DNA from 2 places in the Pseudoxanthomonas sp. 68-E7 genome. Region 1 is predicted to be linked to the other one. Evidence: riboswitches for the same ligand, from Rfam matches in the RefSeq annotation. Region 1 holds a riboswitch; the other holds the start of a gene.
The links. A riboswitch is a leader RNA that binds a small molecule or an ion and turns the genes downstream of it on or off. The one in region 1 is predicted to bind cobalamin.

Region 2: it holds a riboswitch for cobalamin, as region 1 does, so the genes downstream of both, btuB (TonB-dependent vitamin B12 receptor) here and btuB (TonB-dependent vitamin B12 receptor) in region 1, are expected to answer to the same signal.

Annotation. Positions count from the first base shown of each region.
Region 1 covers NZ_JBYMTI010000002.1:158,758-166,168, forward strand. The annotation lists gene AC3DE2_RS05360 (hypothetical protein) at 1-413, opposite strand, end outside; gene AC3DE2_RS05365 (hypothetical protein) at 427-996, opposite strand; gene btuB (TonB-dependent vitamin B12 receptor) at 1,016-2,872, opposite strand; cobalamin riboswitch at 2,984-3,220, opposite strand; gene AC3DE2_RS05375 (OmpH family outer membrane protein) at 3,282-3,884, opposite strand; gene AC3DE2_RS05380 (SapC family protein) at 3,924-4,676, opposite strand; gene AC3DE2_RS05385 (hypothetical protein) at 4,720-5,010, opposite strand; gene AC3DE2_RS05390 (putative porin) at 5,075-6,793, opposite strand; gene tolA (cell envelope integrity protein TolA) at 6,849-7,411, opposite strand, start outside.
Region 2 covers NZ_JBYMTI010000001.1:86,236-93,646, forward strand. The annotation lists gene AC3DE2_RS00415 (twin transmembrane helix small protein) at 1-73, opposite strand, end outside; gene AC3DE2_RS00420 (hypothetical protein) at 100-420, opposite strand; gene AC3DE2_RS00425 (aminotransferase-like domain-containing protein) at 557-1,993, shown strand; gene dinB (DNA polymerase IV) at 2,377-3,459, shown strand; gene btuB (TonB-dependent vitamin B12 receptor) at 3,643-5,475, opposite strand; cobalamin riboswitch at 5,601-5,841, opposite strand; gene cobT (nicotinate-nucleotide--dimethylbenzimidazole phosphoribosyltransferase) at 5,955-7,019, shown strand; gene AC3DE2_RS00445 (histidine phosphatase family protein) at 7,016-7,411, shown strand, end outside.

The sequences.
Region 1 (7,411 bases):
AGGTACGCCACGCTCGCGGTCACCACCAGCGCCAGCGCCAGGCGCGGCACCGTGCGCCAGTGATCGCGGTGCAACCCGCGGTACACATGGCCGCCCAGCCACAGTGCCGCATAGGCGAACGCCAGCGCCCAGTATGCGGGCGACAGGCACCAGTCGGTGATGGTGCCGTTGGCGAGGCTGCTGAAGTCCAGCAGCGAGGACAGCAGGAAGAACGCCGGTAGCGTCCACATCGGGCGCAACAACGCACCGACCAGGAAGAACACCGCCCACGATGCGCTGGGCAGCGCATCGACGCTGGCGAAATGCTGGCCGCGGGTGGCGATCATCAGCAGTGCCAAAGCGATGCCCGAAAGGACCTGGGCGCGGTGGGAAGCCAGTGGCAGAACGGAAGCGGAAGGGGAAAGCGAGGTCATGACGTTCTCCTGATCAGGCGCCGATGGCGCGCCGGCGCCGGGCGGACCGCACCAGCGCATGCAACAGCAACGCGCTGGCGACGTAGACGAGTGTGGTCCGCACGAACAGCGGCCCCCATTGCCAGACCCGCGACAGGTACTGGGGCCATTCCGGTTGCGGATAGCGTCCTCCCATCCAGTAGAAGGCGCCATTGGAAATGGCGAACGACAACGAGGCGCAGGCCAGCGCGACCAGCAGCGCGCCGGACAGGCCACGCCAGTCCGCGCCCATCCGCGGCGCCCACGCGCGACCGCCGTACCACAGCACCGCATAGGCGGGCAGCAGGAAGGCATAAGCCGGGGTCACGCAGAAATCGCTGACACCGGCCAGTTCGATCGCGGCCCAGTCGATGGCCACGGCCAGACCCAACAGGCCCAGGAACGGCAGGTGTCCACGCAGGTACAGGCCACCGAGGAAGAACAACGCCATCGATGCGTCCGGCAGATGCAGGACATCGCCGAAATGATGGAAGCGCGTGGCGATCATGAAGGCGGCGAACGTACCGAGCAGGCCGAAATGGAGGGAACGCGACAGGGGTTTCATCAGGGTCTCCGCGCGGGGTTCAAGGAGTGACGGGCTGGTAACGCAGGGTCAGCAGCCAGGTGCGACCGGGCTGGTTGTACAGCGCGGCGGTTTCGTAGCGCTTGTCGAACAGGTTGGCCGCCGACAGTTGCAGGTTCCAGGACGGCGCGAATGCGTAGCCGACGCGCAGATCCGCCAGTCCGTAGCCGCCGAGGTGGGTGGTGTTGGCCAGGTTGTCGTAACGCTCCCCTGCCCCGGTCACGCTCGCGCCCACGCTGAACCGGCCGAAGCGGCGATCCGCGTCGATGCGCCCGCTGCCGCGCGCGCGGCGCGGCAGGACGTTGTCGTGGTTGGGATTGTCGCCATCGTTGCGCGGATCCAGCCGGGTCAGGCTGGCGCGCAGATCCCAGTCCGCCACGCGCACGCCGCCCTCGGCCTCGATGCCGCGGATGCGGGCGCGATCGATGTTGTTGGGCCCGCCGGAATCGCCCAGCGAGGCGTCGAAGGCAATCATGTCGTCGATGCGGGTGTCGAAGGCGTGCAGCGCCCAGCGGGCCTGGCCGTGTTCACCGCGCAGGCTCAGCTCGAAACTGCGCGACGTCTCCGGGCCCAGTTCCGGATTGCCGTAGCCGGGGAAGTACAGCTCGTTGAAGGTGGGCGCCTTGAACGCGGTGCCATAGCTCGCTCCCAGCCGCAGCCGCTCGGTGAAGTTCCAGCCCCACAGCAGGCTGCCGGTGGTCTCGCCGCCGAACTGGCTGTCGTCGTCGCGGCGCACGCCGGCCTGCAGCGAATGCTTGCCGAAATCCCGCTGCCACTGGCCGAACAGGCCACGGTTGATGCGCCGGTCGCGCGCATAACGGGTGTTGCTGTCGATCTCGTCACCGGACCAGTCGTAGCCCAGGGTCAACAGTCCCTCGCCCGCGTCGATATCGGCCTGCAGCGATCCGAGCCTGCGACGGGTGTCGAAATTGGAGGAATAGACGCCATCGAGGAAGTTCTCGCTCAGATCCGCGCTGGCGCCGACGCTGGCGGTGAGGCGCAGCCCGTCAACGGGCGCGTAGCGCACGCGTCCGCCGACCACCTGCTGGACCGTATCGGCTTCGTTGTTGAGGCTGCCGTCGTACTCGTTGCGTCCTTCCGCGCGGAACACACGCAGTTCGGCATCCCAACGTTCGTTGAAACGATAGCCGCCCTGCAGGCTCAGCGAGCGGCTGCGGTAGCCGTCGCGGTCGGGATCGAAGTTGCGGGTTCCCCGGTAGGCGTTGATGCCGTCGGTGTCCTCGTGCCCAGCCTGGACCGCGTACCACCCGCCGCGAGCGGAATCGCCCGTGCGGCCACCCACGCCAGCCGATATCCGGCGGGTGCGCTCGCTGCCGATGGCCGCGCTGAAGTTGGGAGTGAAGGCGCCGTGCGGACGGCGGGTGAAGATCTGGATCACGCCGCCCAGCGCCTCCGAGCCGTACAGGCTGGAGAATGGCCCGCGCACGATCTCGATGCGTTCGATCTGCTCGACCGGGATGTCCTGCAACGATGCGCCGCCGCTGGTGGCCGAACCCAGCTTGACGCCGTCCACCAGCACCAGCACGTGATCCGATTCGGTGCCGCGCAGGAACACCGAGGTGGACTTGCCGGGCCCACCGTTGTTGGCCAGCGAGAAACCGACGCGACCGGTCAGCAGATCCGGCAGCGAGGCCGGTTGCAGGCGTTCGATTTCGGCGCGATCGATGACGGTGACCGCGGCCAGGGCCTGATCCTGGGTCTGCGCGGTACGGCTCGCGGTGACCACCACGCCATCGAGATCGGTGGGACTGTCGGCGAACGCCGGCGCGACAAGGGAAAGGGAAGACAGCAACGACGCCGCCAGGCGATGGCGACGGAAGAACGATTGCGGATGCACTGACACACTCCTTGACCGCGCCTGCCCGCGCGGGAACGTTGGATGAGGACAGGCGGAAAGAGAGTGCTATGGCAGCCCGACAGGGATCGGGCCCCATGACATCGCCCACCGCATGTCACGCCGCTCAAAGGCCGGTCTCCGGGCTCGCGAGTGAAGCGTGGCCGTGGGCCGTGCTTCCGATCCGCGCCTTCCCATGCATCAAGCACAGTGGCTGTTTGCGGACCTTGTCTCGCCTACCGTTGCGGGGGCAGCTCCGGAATTGCCGATCATGCAAGCACGAACAGGCGCACCGGATTCCCGTTTCAACCACCGGCCAGGCCGGCGGTCACCTCAGGCGGCGCGAGTATAGCAGTTGGCGGGAGCGTCGCTCCGGTGCGCATCCGGCACCGGAGCGATGGCACGCGGGCCGTCAGCGGCCGGCGGGCGTGGCGGTGTCCTCGCGATGCAAGGCGACCGGCACCGACTTCACCCGGGCGTCCAGCGACTTGACCACGTCGGCGGTCAGGTCGTGGCTCATGTTGCCGGCCAGCACGGTGCCGCGATCGATCAGCACGCCGCAGCCGTGGCGCTTGTAGGCCTCGGCGATCACCGGCTGCGCGGCGTTGGAGATCTGCTCGAGGGTGGCCGCGCGCGTGGCCTCGATTTCGCGCGAGCGTTGCGCGGCGCGCTGCTGGACCGCCTGCGCGTCCTGTACCGCCCTGGTCTGTTCCGGCGTGAGCTTGTCGGGAGCGACCTTGCCACGCAATCCCAACCGCAGCAGTTCCGCTTCCGCGCGCTCCTTGTCGCGTTCGATTTCGGCCTGCGCATCGGTGACCAGCTTCTGCAACTGCGCGCCGGCGTCCTTGCCGGCGGCGGCGTTGGCGAACACCGCTTCGCGGCTGAGAAAACAGACGCCGGCCACCGCCGGGCCTTCCATCGACGCGACCTCATCGGCGGCATGGGCGGCGACGGCGGAGGACGCCAGCAACACGACCGCGGCGCAACGGGAAATCAGGGAACAATCAATCGACATGGCGATGTCCTGGATTCAAAGGGAGGGAAGGAAGAACGCTCAGGGCGCCAGCAGATCGCTGAACCGGCCCAGCGAGGCCAGGTGGAAATGCACCAGCGCCAGCCAGCCCTTGCGGTGCCAGTCGAGCACCACCGCGTCCGGCAGCGCGTTGAACTTCTCCGCATCGACCACGTGGAACCCATCGACGCTGGAGCGGCGGCCATCGGCAAAAGCGATGTTGGCGCTGCGTTCGATCAGCAGTTCCTGTTCGGCCAGGGCTGCGGTGAACCGGCGGGTCGCCTGATCCTCGCGGGTGAAGGTGTCGCAGAACTGCAGCGCCTGCCGGGTCAACTCGCTGGGCTGGCCGTCCTCGAACAGCGGACTGCCCTCCTCGCCCGACGCGATCACCGCGTCCGCGCCGGCATCGATGGCCAGCACGTAGCCTTCCGGATCCCGGGTCTGCACGAACACGAACGGATAGCGGCGCACATAGGCCGGCACATAGGCGTGTTCCACCCAGGCGTCTTCGACGACGAAACGGTTGCGACCGGCTTCCACGCCCAGCACCGCGATCGGGGTGTGGTCCGGGCCGGCGAACACCAGCGGGTAATTGCGCGACGCGGCGGCGAATTCGCCGATGACCACCGGCACGGAATTGCTGGCGGCGGCGAAACCGGCGCCGGTCGGGCGCACCCGCCATCCGGCGTGTTCGACCGAGGACAGTACGCGCGGTTCGCGGTAGAACAGCGGCCAGGCGCTGGCGTCGGCGCCGGCGGCGGGATTCGACGATTCGGTTTCGGAAGTCTGGGTCATGTCTTTTTTTCCATGGATTGCGTTGGCCGGATGCCGGAGCGGCTCACGCGGGCGGCTCGAACCTGCCGCGCATGGCGTACAGGAGCTGCTTGCCCTCGATGAAGGATTCGATGCACTCGCCGATGTCCTCCGGCGTCTGCCCAGATTGCCGCAGGACCATTTCAACCATGTGCCGGTTGATGTCCGAGTCGTGCTGTCCGCCCCAGACCTTGATCGGCAGGTAGAACCCCAGCGGAACCTTGCCGCGGGTGATCAGGACCGGACCGTCCGCCACCAGCACGATTTCGGCGAATCTGTCGGTGAACTTCCTCAGCGAGATGAAGCGTTCTTTCACGTCGGCATGTCTTGTTTCGGGAAACCGACCGCTTCCCCGTCGGGAAAGCGGTCGATCGCCGGGCTCAGAACCCGGCGTTGACCTCCAGCTGGAACACGTCGATGGCCAGCGGCGCGCCCATGATCTGCTTGGCGGCCATCCAGCGGCCGGTGAGCCAGACGTTGCGGTCGAAGGCATAGGCCGCGCCCAGGGTGTAACCCTTGGCGTTGGTGCCGCCCAGATGGAAGTTGGAGTCGTTGAACCCGTCCGGCAACGCGTCCGGTTCGATGTGCTTGTAACCCAGCCACAGCTGCCAGTCGCCGGCCTGCTTCAGCGCCAGATCCCCGAACGTGCCCTGCACCAGCCAGGCGGTGTCCCCGCTCTTGAGGTCGGCCACGGTGGGGGTGGCCCCGGCCGGCGCGGCCAGGTTGGTGACCAGGCCGCCGCGGGCGCGGGTCCACATCGCCTGCGGGTCGTAGGCGGTGTTCTTCAGCCAGTGGCCTTCCAGGCGCAGGCGGTGGTCGGCCAGCGCCGGGGTTTCCCAGCTCAGATTCACGTCCACCAGCTTGAAGGTCGAAGCCAGGCCCACGTACTGCGGCAGCGGAGTATTGGCAGGATCCAGCGGGTCCAGGGCGATGTTGCGCAGGAGCATGAGGGTATTGCCCTTCTGCATGAACGCCGGGCGGGTGCCGTCGGTGCTGCAGACTTCGGCGCCGGCGTACAGCGCGCACGGCGCCGAGTACTCGCCGGAGATGTTGCGGAACTGGTAATAGGCCAGCGCCGCGCGCAGGCGCTGGTCATCCCCGAAGCCCCAGTCCAGGCCCACCTGCAGGCCGTTGAGCCACTTGTCGCGGCTGGCTTGCTTGTCCTGGCTGGTGGCCGGGAAGTTGTCGGCCGAGTACTCCAGCGGGCTCAGGCCCAGGCTGGCGAACAGGGTCGGTCCGCCTGCGCCCAGGGCGTGTTCGTACCGGGCCGCCACGCCGTCGAAGTTCAGATCGTTGGAGAACAGGATGTCGGTGGACCAGTACGGATTGGCGAAACGGCCGCCGGTCAGGGCCAGTCCCGGCAACGGCGACCAGGTCAGCCAGGCCTGATCCAGCCAGGCGTCCTTCTTGGCCAGGCCTCCGCCCAGGGTCTGGGTGGTGGACACCGGGCTGGTGTCGTTGCCGGTGGCCAGGCGCACGCCGGCGCGGGTGTGTTCGCCCAGCTGCGCCAGCACGCCCAGGCGGGCGCGGATGCGCCAGGAGTTGTTGCGGTCCTGGCGGGTGTTGCGCAGCGGCGGCAGGTCCAGGTTGGTGTTGGGGTTGATGTCGTAGCCGGCGCCTGCGTTGATGCGTCCCCAATCGGTTTCGATGGTGCTGTTGCTTTCGGAGAACAGGCGCGATTCGTTGCGCACGCGCACGTCGCCGGTGAGCTGCACGCGCTGGGTCCATTCCGGTACCGCGTCGGGGGCGGCCCAGCGTTCGGCGCGGGCTTGCGCCAGCACCTCGGCCTTGAGCTCCTCGCGGATGCCTTCGCGCACGGACTCGGAAATGTAGGGCACGCGCACATCGCCCGGTTCCAGCGCGGGGCCGGCCGCGGCCGGCGTCCGCGCGGCGGCTTCGCGGCGGGCTTCGTCCAGCAGCGCCTGGCCCACTTCGGGGGTGAGCGCGCCGCTGTCGATGAGGCCGCGGATGAGCTTCATCATCGTGCTGTCGGGCGCCGGGGCGTCCTGTGCGTGGGCGGTGGACAGAACCAGGGCCAGGGCCAGGCCAGCGGCCAGGGTGGCCAGGGGCCGGGCGCTACGGGAGGGGGAACGGGTCATGGAGGGCTCGCAGGGAAAAGTCATCGGGAAAATGAAAAGCGGAGGGGCGGCGGTTTCAGCCGGCCGGGCGACGGCCCTGCACCAGCACGCGGGCCGGGAAGACCAGCGAGGCCGGCGGGCGTTCGTCCAGGCGGCCGACGGCGCGGATGGCCTCCAGCACCGCCTGATCGGCGTCGGGGTTGCCGCTGCCGCGCACCAGTTCGACCCGGCTCAGTTCGCCGTCGGGGCCGAGCCAGACGTGGAGGGTCAGCTGGAAGGCCAGCGGGCGCAGGCGTTCCTCGCGGGCCACGGCCTGCTGCAGCACGTAGCCCAGGTAGCGGCCGTAGGAGGCGTTGCCGGCCCCGCCGGCGCCGGTGCCGCTGAGGCCACCGCCGCGGCCGGACTGGATGCCGAAGTTGTCGCTGCCGGCCTGGGCGTCGGTGTTCATGGTCACCGGGTCGGCGGTGTCCGGGGTCGGTGCCTGCTCGGTGGGCTTGGGCACGTCCTCCAGCGGCTCGGGCTCGGGCATCACCTCTTCCGGTTCCACCTCCGGCTCGGGTTCGGGCTCCGGTTCCGGCGGTGGTGGTGGCGGCGGTGGCAGGGCGAGCATCGGCACCGGGGTGACCGGACGCTTGGTGC
Region 2 (7,411 bases), on a different contig from region 1:
GCATGTAGTACAGGCCGGCGCCGAGGTTGTAGAGGATGATGCCGAGGAAGCCGAGGATGAGCAGGAGTTTCATGGACGGTGTCCGATGGAGTGGGCGCGTCAGCCGGCGCGCGCGGGGGCGGGCATGCACCAGGCCCGCACGGCGATGGCGAGGGTCATCACCATCAGGAACAGGCCGTAGGCGACCGAGGTGGCAAGCACCTGTTTCCAGATCGCGCCGGCGTTCGGATCGGCGTTGAGGAAGCCCCAGTGCATGCCCCACGCCGAGAGCGCGGTGGCCAGCACCAGCGCGATGGTGTCGAACAGGCGCCGGCCGGTGCCGCGTGGCTGGCGCGGATAAATCCAGTACAGCGCGGCGAGGATGGCGAACCAGGGCAGGAACAGGATCAGGGCCAGATTGAGTTCGACCTGCGCGTTCATGGGCGTGCGACGGGGGAGGGGAAGCTGCCGCCATCCTAGGCATTGCGGAGCAGTTGTCCAAGAATCAGAATCCTTGTCGAAAAACCGGATCAGATTCGGCATTCAGACAGTAACTGATTGATTGGAAAGGGCTGAAATGAAGCGCTACGAATCCCTGGCCGAGGACATCGCGCGCTCCATCCGCGAAGGCCTGCTGCGGCCCGGCCAGCGGCTGCCGTCGGTGCGCCAGGCCAGCGCGCGCCGCAAGGTCAGTCCCGCCACCGTGTTCCAGGCGTATTACCTGCTGGAGGCGCGCGGCCTGATCCGCTCGCGCCCGCGTTCGGGTTACTACGTGGCCGCCGACGCCCTGCCGCTGCCGCCGGAACCCGAACGCGCCTCGCAGCCGGCCGACGGCGCCCGTCCGGTGGATGTGAGCGAACTGGTGTTCGAGGTGCTGGAATCGGCGATGGCCCACGACGTGGTGCCCTTGGGATCGGCTTTCCCCAGTCCGCTGCTGTACCCGCTGGACAAGCTCGGGCGGGCGATGGCCGCCGCGGCGCAATCGCTGGATCCCTGGAGCACGGTGGACGACCTGACGCCGGGAAAGATCCAGCTGCGCCGGCAGATCGCGTTGCGCTACCTGATTGCCGGCATGCAGGTGTCCGCCGAGGAAATCGTCATCACCAATGGCGCGCTGGAAGGCCTGAACCTGTGCCTGCAGGCGGTCACCCGGCCGGGGGATACGGTGGTGGTGGAATCGCCGTGTTTCTATGCCGCCCTGCAGGCGCTGGAACGGCATGGCCTGCACGCGCTGGAAGTGCCCACGCACCCGCGCGAGGGCATCGATCTGGGCGCGCTGGCGCAGGCCATCGAGCGTCATCGTCCGGCGGCGTGCTGGCTGATGACCAGTTTCCAGAATCCGCTGGGCTGCACGCTGTCCGAGGAAAGGAAACGCGCGTTGGTGGAACTGCTGGATCGCCACGACATCCCGCTGATCGAGGACGACGTGTATGCCGAACTGTACTTCGGCGAGCGCCGCCCGCTGCCCGCCAAGGCCTTCGATCGCGGCGGGCGGGTGATGCACTGCGGTTCGTTCTCCAAGAGCCTGGCGCCGGGCTACCGGGTCGGCTGGGTGGCGCCGGGCCGCTACACCCGCGAGATCGCCCACCACAAGCTGACCTTCTCGCTGGCGACCTCGGCACCGGGCCAGCTCGGCCTGGCGGCCTACCTGGAGAAGGGCGGCTATGAGCGTCATCTTCGCCGCCTGCGCAAGGTGCTGGAACAACAACAGCAGGAATACATGGGCGCCATCGCGCGCCATTTTCCCGAAGGCACGCGGGTGACCCGGCCACAGGGCGGCTATTTCCTGTGGCTGGAATTGCCAACACGGGTGGACGCGCTCTTGCTGCATCGCCAGGCACTGGCGCAGGGCATCAGCCTTGCGCCCGGACCGATGTTCTCGGCCAGCCGCGCGTTCCGGCATTGCATCCGCCTCAACCACGGGCACCCGCTGGATGCGCGCGCCGAAAACGCCCTCGCCACGCTGGGCCGGCTGGTCACCGCCCAGATCCAGGATCCTGTGCTGCGGGATTGACGTGAGTCGCGAGCTTTTCCCTGGCGTCCACGTATCCGGTGTCGCGACTGACGTCGCTCCTACAAGCAAGAGTGCAGACATTTCCGGCATCTCGCCCCGGATGCCTGCCGGCCGATACCCGTCATAGCCGGCGGTCTTTCCTGTAGGAGCGACGTGAGTCGCGAGCTCTTCCCTGGCGTCCACGAATCCGGTGTCGCGACTGACGTCGCTTCTACAAGGAAGAGTGCGGGCATTAACCCGCTTTAACAGGTGGTCTTTCCTGTAGGAGCGACGTGAGTCGCGAGCTTTTCCCTGACGCCCACGAGCCCGCTGTCGCGACTGACGCCGCTCCTACAGAATCTTGACCGGACCGGTGACGGAAGGTCTCTTACAATACCGTCGACATGCGCAAGATCATCCACATCGACATGGACGCGTTCTACGCGTCGGTGGAGCAACGCGACGATCCCTCGTTGCGTGGCAAGCCGGTGATCGTCGCCTGGCGCGGCACTCGCTCGGTGGTATGCGCGGCGTCCTACGAGGCGCGCACGTTCGGGGTGCGTTCGGCGATGCCGGCGGTGCGTGCCGAGCGGCTGTGCCCGGACGGCATCTTCGTGCCGCCGGATTTCGTCCGCTACAAGGCGGTGTCGCGGCAGGTGCGCGAGATCTTCCTGCGCCAGACCGATCTGGTCGAACCGCTGTCGCTGGACGAAGCCTACCTGGATGTCACCGAATCGCGGACCGGGCTGCCTTCGGCCACCGCCATCGCCGAGACCATCCGCGCGCAGATCCGCGAAGAGACCGCCCTGACCGCGTCGGCCGGGGTGGCGCCGAACAAGTTCCTCGCCAAGATCGCCTCGGACTGGCGCAAGCCCGATGGCCTGTTCGTGATCCGGCCGCGGCAGGTCGAGGCCTTCCTCACCCCGCTGCCGGTGGAACGCATCCCCGGCGTGGGCAAGGTGATGCTGGGCAAGCTGCATGCGCTGGGCATCCGCACGGTGGGCGAGCTGCGCGAGCATCCGCAGGCCGAACTGGAACAGCGCTTCGGCAGTTTCGGCGCCAGCCTGTACCGGCGCGCGCGCGGCGTCGACGAGCGCCCGGTGGAGCCGGACCAGCCGGTACAGTCGATTTCTTCCGAGGACACCTTCGAGCGCGACGTGCCGCTGTCGGCCATCGACGAGCAGGTGCGCCGCCTCGCCGGCAAGACCTGGGAGGCGACCCGCAAGACCGATCGCATCGGCCGCACCGTGGTGCTGAAGCTGAAGACCGCCCAGTTCCGCATCCTCACCCGCAGCTTCACCCCCGAGGCGCCGCCGGCCAACATGGAAGAGTTCACCGCGATCGCGCTGGCATTGCGCGATCGCGTGGACCTGCCGGCGGACACGCTGTACCGATTGGTGGGCGTCGGCTTGTCCGGCTTCCGCGAGCGCGGCGAGGTGGCGGAACAACCCGGGTTGTTCGACGAGTCGCCGAATCTTTCCTTGTAGGAGCGACGTCAGTCGCGACCGCATCCCCCGATCTGCGCAGATTCGTCTCCCGACGTCGGGATGATCCGCCCGGGGCCTCCTGGTTTGAAGGCCCCGATTTTCCTGGTGGTCGCGACTGATGTCGCTCCTACAGGTGCCTAAAAAAGCCCGGCGATTGCCGGGCTTTTCGATGCGGCGCCGCGCTCAGCGCCTGGGCTGGTAGCGCAGGCTCAGGCCGTACTCGCGGCCCGGCTGGTTGTACCAGCCGACGGTTTCGTACTCGCGATCGAACACGTTGTCGACCTTGGCCAGCAGCGTCCACTCAGGCGTGACCGCGTATTCCAGCCGCAGATCGGCGGTGGCGAAGCCACCCAGGCGGGTCGCATTGGTCAGTTCATCGTAGCGGTAGCCCGCGCCGTTGATGGTCGCGCCGACACGGAAGTCGCCGAACGCGCGATCCGCGTCGATGCGGCCGGTGTTGCGCGCGCGGCGCGGCAGCAGGTTGTCGTTGTTGGCGGCGCTGCGATTGCGCGGGTCGGTGTGGCTGAGCTGGGCGGACAGATCCCAACCGGCCAGGGTTACGTCGACGGTGAATTCGGCGCCGCGGATGCGCGCCTCGTCGACCTGCACCATCGCGAAGCGGCTGCCGTCGTAGGTGATCAGATCATCGATGCGGGTTTCATACAGATCCAGCGCCCAGTGCCAGGCGTCGCCGTTCTGGGCGATGCCGACGTTCAGGCTCTTCGACTTTTCCGGTTCCAAGTCGCGGTTGCCGCTCCACGGGTCGTACAGATCGCTGAAGGTCGGCGCCTTGAAGCCGGTGCCGTAGCTCGCGCTGAGCTTGAAGCCCTTGCCGAATCGCATGCCCCAGCCCAGGTTGCCGGTGGTGTGGTTGCCGAATTGCTCGTTGTCGTCGTTGCGCACGCTGGCCTGCAACTGATGCGCGCCGAACTTGCCCTGGTACTCGACGAAGCCGGCGGTATTGCGGCGGCTGTCGGCGGCGTAGTCGGTGGTGCTGTCGAGGTGATCGATGTACCAGTCCGCGCCGACCGTCAGCAACTGGCCCAGGCCCAGGCCGATGTCGGCCTGCGCGCTGGCGGTGTCGCGGTGGGTGTTGTGGGTGCTGTCGTGATCGACTTCGTTGCGGTAGTTGTCGGTCTCGTTGTCGCTGCGGCCGACGTTGACGGTCAGGGCGAAGCGATCGGTCGGCACGTAGCGGACCTTGCCGTTCAACACCTGCTGCACGTTCTCGGTGTAGTTGTAGTAGCCGTCGTACCGGTTCGCGCCTTCGGCGCGCAGCGCGCTGGCTTCGGCGGTCAGCGTATCGGTCAGCTTGTAGCCACCGCGCAGGCTGGCCGAGACGTTGCGGTAGCCGTCGCGATCCGGCTCGTCGGCGTAGCAGCCCCTGCCCGGTGAAATCGAACCACGGCAGGCATTGATGCCATCGGTGCGCTGGTAGGACGCATCGGCGCCGAACCAGCCGCGCTCGCCGCCGCCGCCGAAACCGGCGCTGGCCTGGCGCAGGCCGTTGCTGCCGCCACCGACCTGGAAGTGCGGCGCGTAGCCACCCTGGTTGCGGCGGGTGAAGATCTGGATCACGCCACCGATGGCCTCGGAGCCGTACAGGCTGGAATTCGGGCCGCGCACGATCTCGATGCGATCGATCTGCGCCAGCGGCAGGTCCGGGATGGCGGCGGCGGCGAAGTCGGCCGAGTTCACCCGCACGCCATCGATCAGCACCAGGGTATGGCTGGAGTTGGTGCCGCGCAGGAACAGCGAGGTCTGCTTGCCCAGGCCACCGGCATTGGTCAGGTTGATGCCGGCGCGACCGCGCAGCAGATCCTGCAGCGAGGACGCCTGGCTGCGCTCGATGTCGGCGCGGTCGATCACCTGCGCCGGCACCAGGCTGTCTTCCAGCGCGATCGCGGTGCGGGTGCTGGTGACGACGACGTCGTCCAGCTGGGTGGCGTCCTGGGCGAGGGCCAGGCCCGGCAGGGCCAGGGCGACGGCCAGGGACAGGGTACGAAGATGTGGCATTGCAGTCGGCTCCATGCGCCGCGCGCTCCCGCGCGGCATGAGGGGGAGGCGGCAACGCGGGAACGGGAAGACAGCGGAAACGACCGTACGCACGGCGCTCGCCGCCGCAACGCCCGCCGCGTCGCAACCAGTCGTTCTTTCGGGCCGGTCTCCGGGCTTGCGAGTGCGATGGCGACCATCGCCGGCCAGGGCGCCTTCCCGTGCGGATGCACAGTGGCGTATGCCCAGGCCTGGCTCGCTTACCGTTGCGGGGGCAGCGCCGGAATCACCCGCGTCGGCGCCGAGGCGGCGCATGCGGATTCACCGGCTTCCCGTTTCAACCCGGGGCGGAACCGCCCGCGGGTCACCAGAAAGCGCGGCGATTCTAGCAGAAGCCGGTCCGGCGGGAGCCGGACGGCGGACCCGGTTCGGCGCGCGGCCGGGCGGCGGTCACGCCTCCCGTAGAATCGCGACTCTCCTCCATAGAAAGAAACCCGCACGTGTCCCAGGACTGGATCCACGCCGACTGCCGGCAGCCCTCCCCCGAACATCGCGAACGCGCGCGCGCGCGCCAGGATGAGCTGACCAAGCCGCAGGGATCGCTCGGGCGCGTCGAAACCCTGGCGATCGAACTGGCGGCGTTGCAGCACCGGGATCGCCCGGTGGCGACACGGGTGCCGGTGATCGTGTTCGCCGGTGATCATGGCGTGACGGCGCAGGGGGTGTCCGCGTTTCCGTCCGAGGTCACGGTGCAGATGCTGCACAACTTCGCCAACGGCGGCGCGGCGATTTCGGTGTTGGCGCGTGAACTCGGCCTGCCGCTGTCGCTGGTGGATGCCGGTACCCGGGCCAGCCAGGCCATTGCCGGCGTGCACGCCGACAAGCCCTGCCACGGTACCCGCGACTTCAGCGTCGAAGCGGCGATGAGCGAGGACGAACTCGCACACGCGCTGGCCGCCGGGCGCCGCGCGGTCGAGGCGGCGGGCGATGCGGATCTGTTCGTGTTCGGCGAGATGGGCATCGGCAACACCACGGCCGCCAGTGCGCTGGCCTGCGTGCTGGCGGATCTGCCGCTGGAGGAACTGGTCGGCGCGGGCACCGGATTGCAGGGCGATCGCATCGCCCACAAGCAGCAGGTAATCGCGGATGCGTTGGCGCTGCACCGCCCCCACATCGCCGCCGCCGAAGCGCCCGCGCGCGAAACACTGCGTCGGGTCGGTGGACTGGAAATCGCGGCGATGGCCGGCGCGATGATCGCCGCCGCGCAGCGCGGCGTGCCGGTGCTGGTGGACGGCTTCATCGTCTCGGCGGCGGCGCTGGCCGCGGTGGCGCTGCAACCGCAGGCGCGGCCGTGGCTGCTGTTTTCGCACCAGTCCGCCGAGCGCGGCCATGCGCGGGTGCTGGCGGCGCTGGACGCGTGCCCGTTGCTGCACCTGGATCTGCGGCTGGGCGAGGGCAGCGGCGCGGCGCTGGCGCTGCCGCTGTTGCGGCTGGCCTGCGCGTTGCACGCCGGCATGGCGACGTTCGCCGAAGCCGCGGTTTCCGGGCGCGACGAAGCGCCATGATCCTCGACCTGGTGCGCCACGCCTCGACCGGACGTGCCGGCCACTTCGACGGACGCACCGATTCGCCGCTGCTGCCAGGCGCCGCCGATGCGGTCCGTGGCGGTTGCGCGGGCGTCGCCTGGTCGCGGGTGATCAGCTCGCCGCGCCAGCGCGCGCTGCACACCGCACGGGCATTGGCGACTGCGCAGGCGATGCCCGTGGATGTCGTCGAAGACTGGGCCGAATGGGATTTCGGCGACTGGGATGGCCAACATCGCGACGCGATCGCGGTGGACGACGCTGCGCGCCATGCGCTGCAGGCGTTCTACCAGGATCCGGGTGCGTACCCGCCACCCAACGCCGAACCCTGGGCCGACTTCCAGGCGCGCATCGATCGCGCCCTGCGCGCGCTC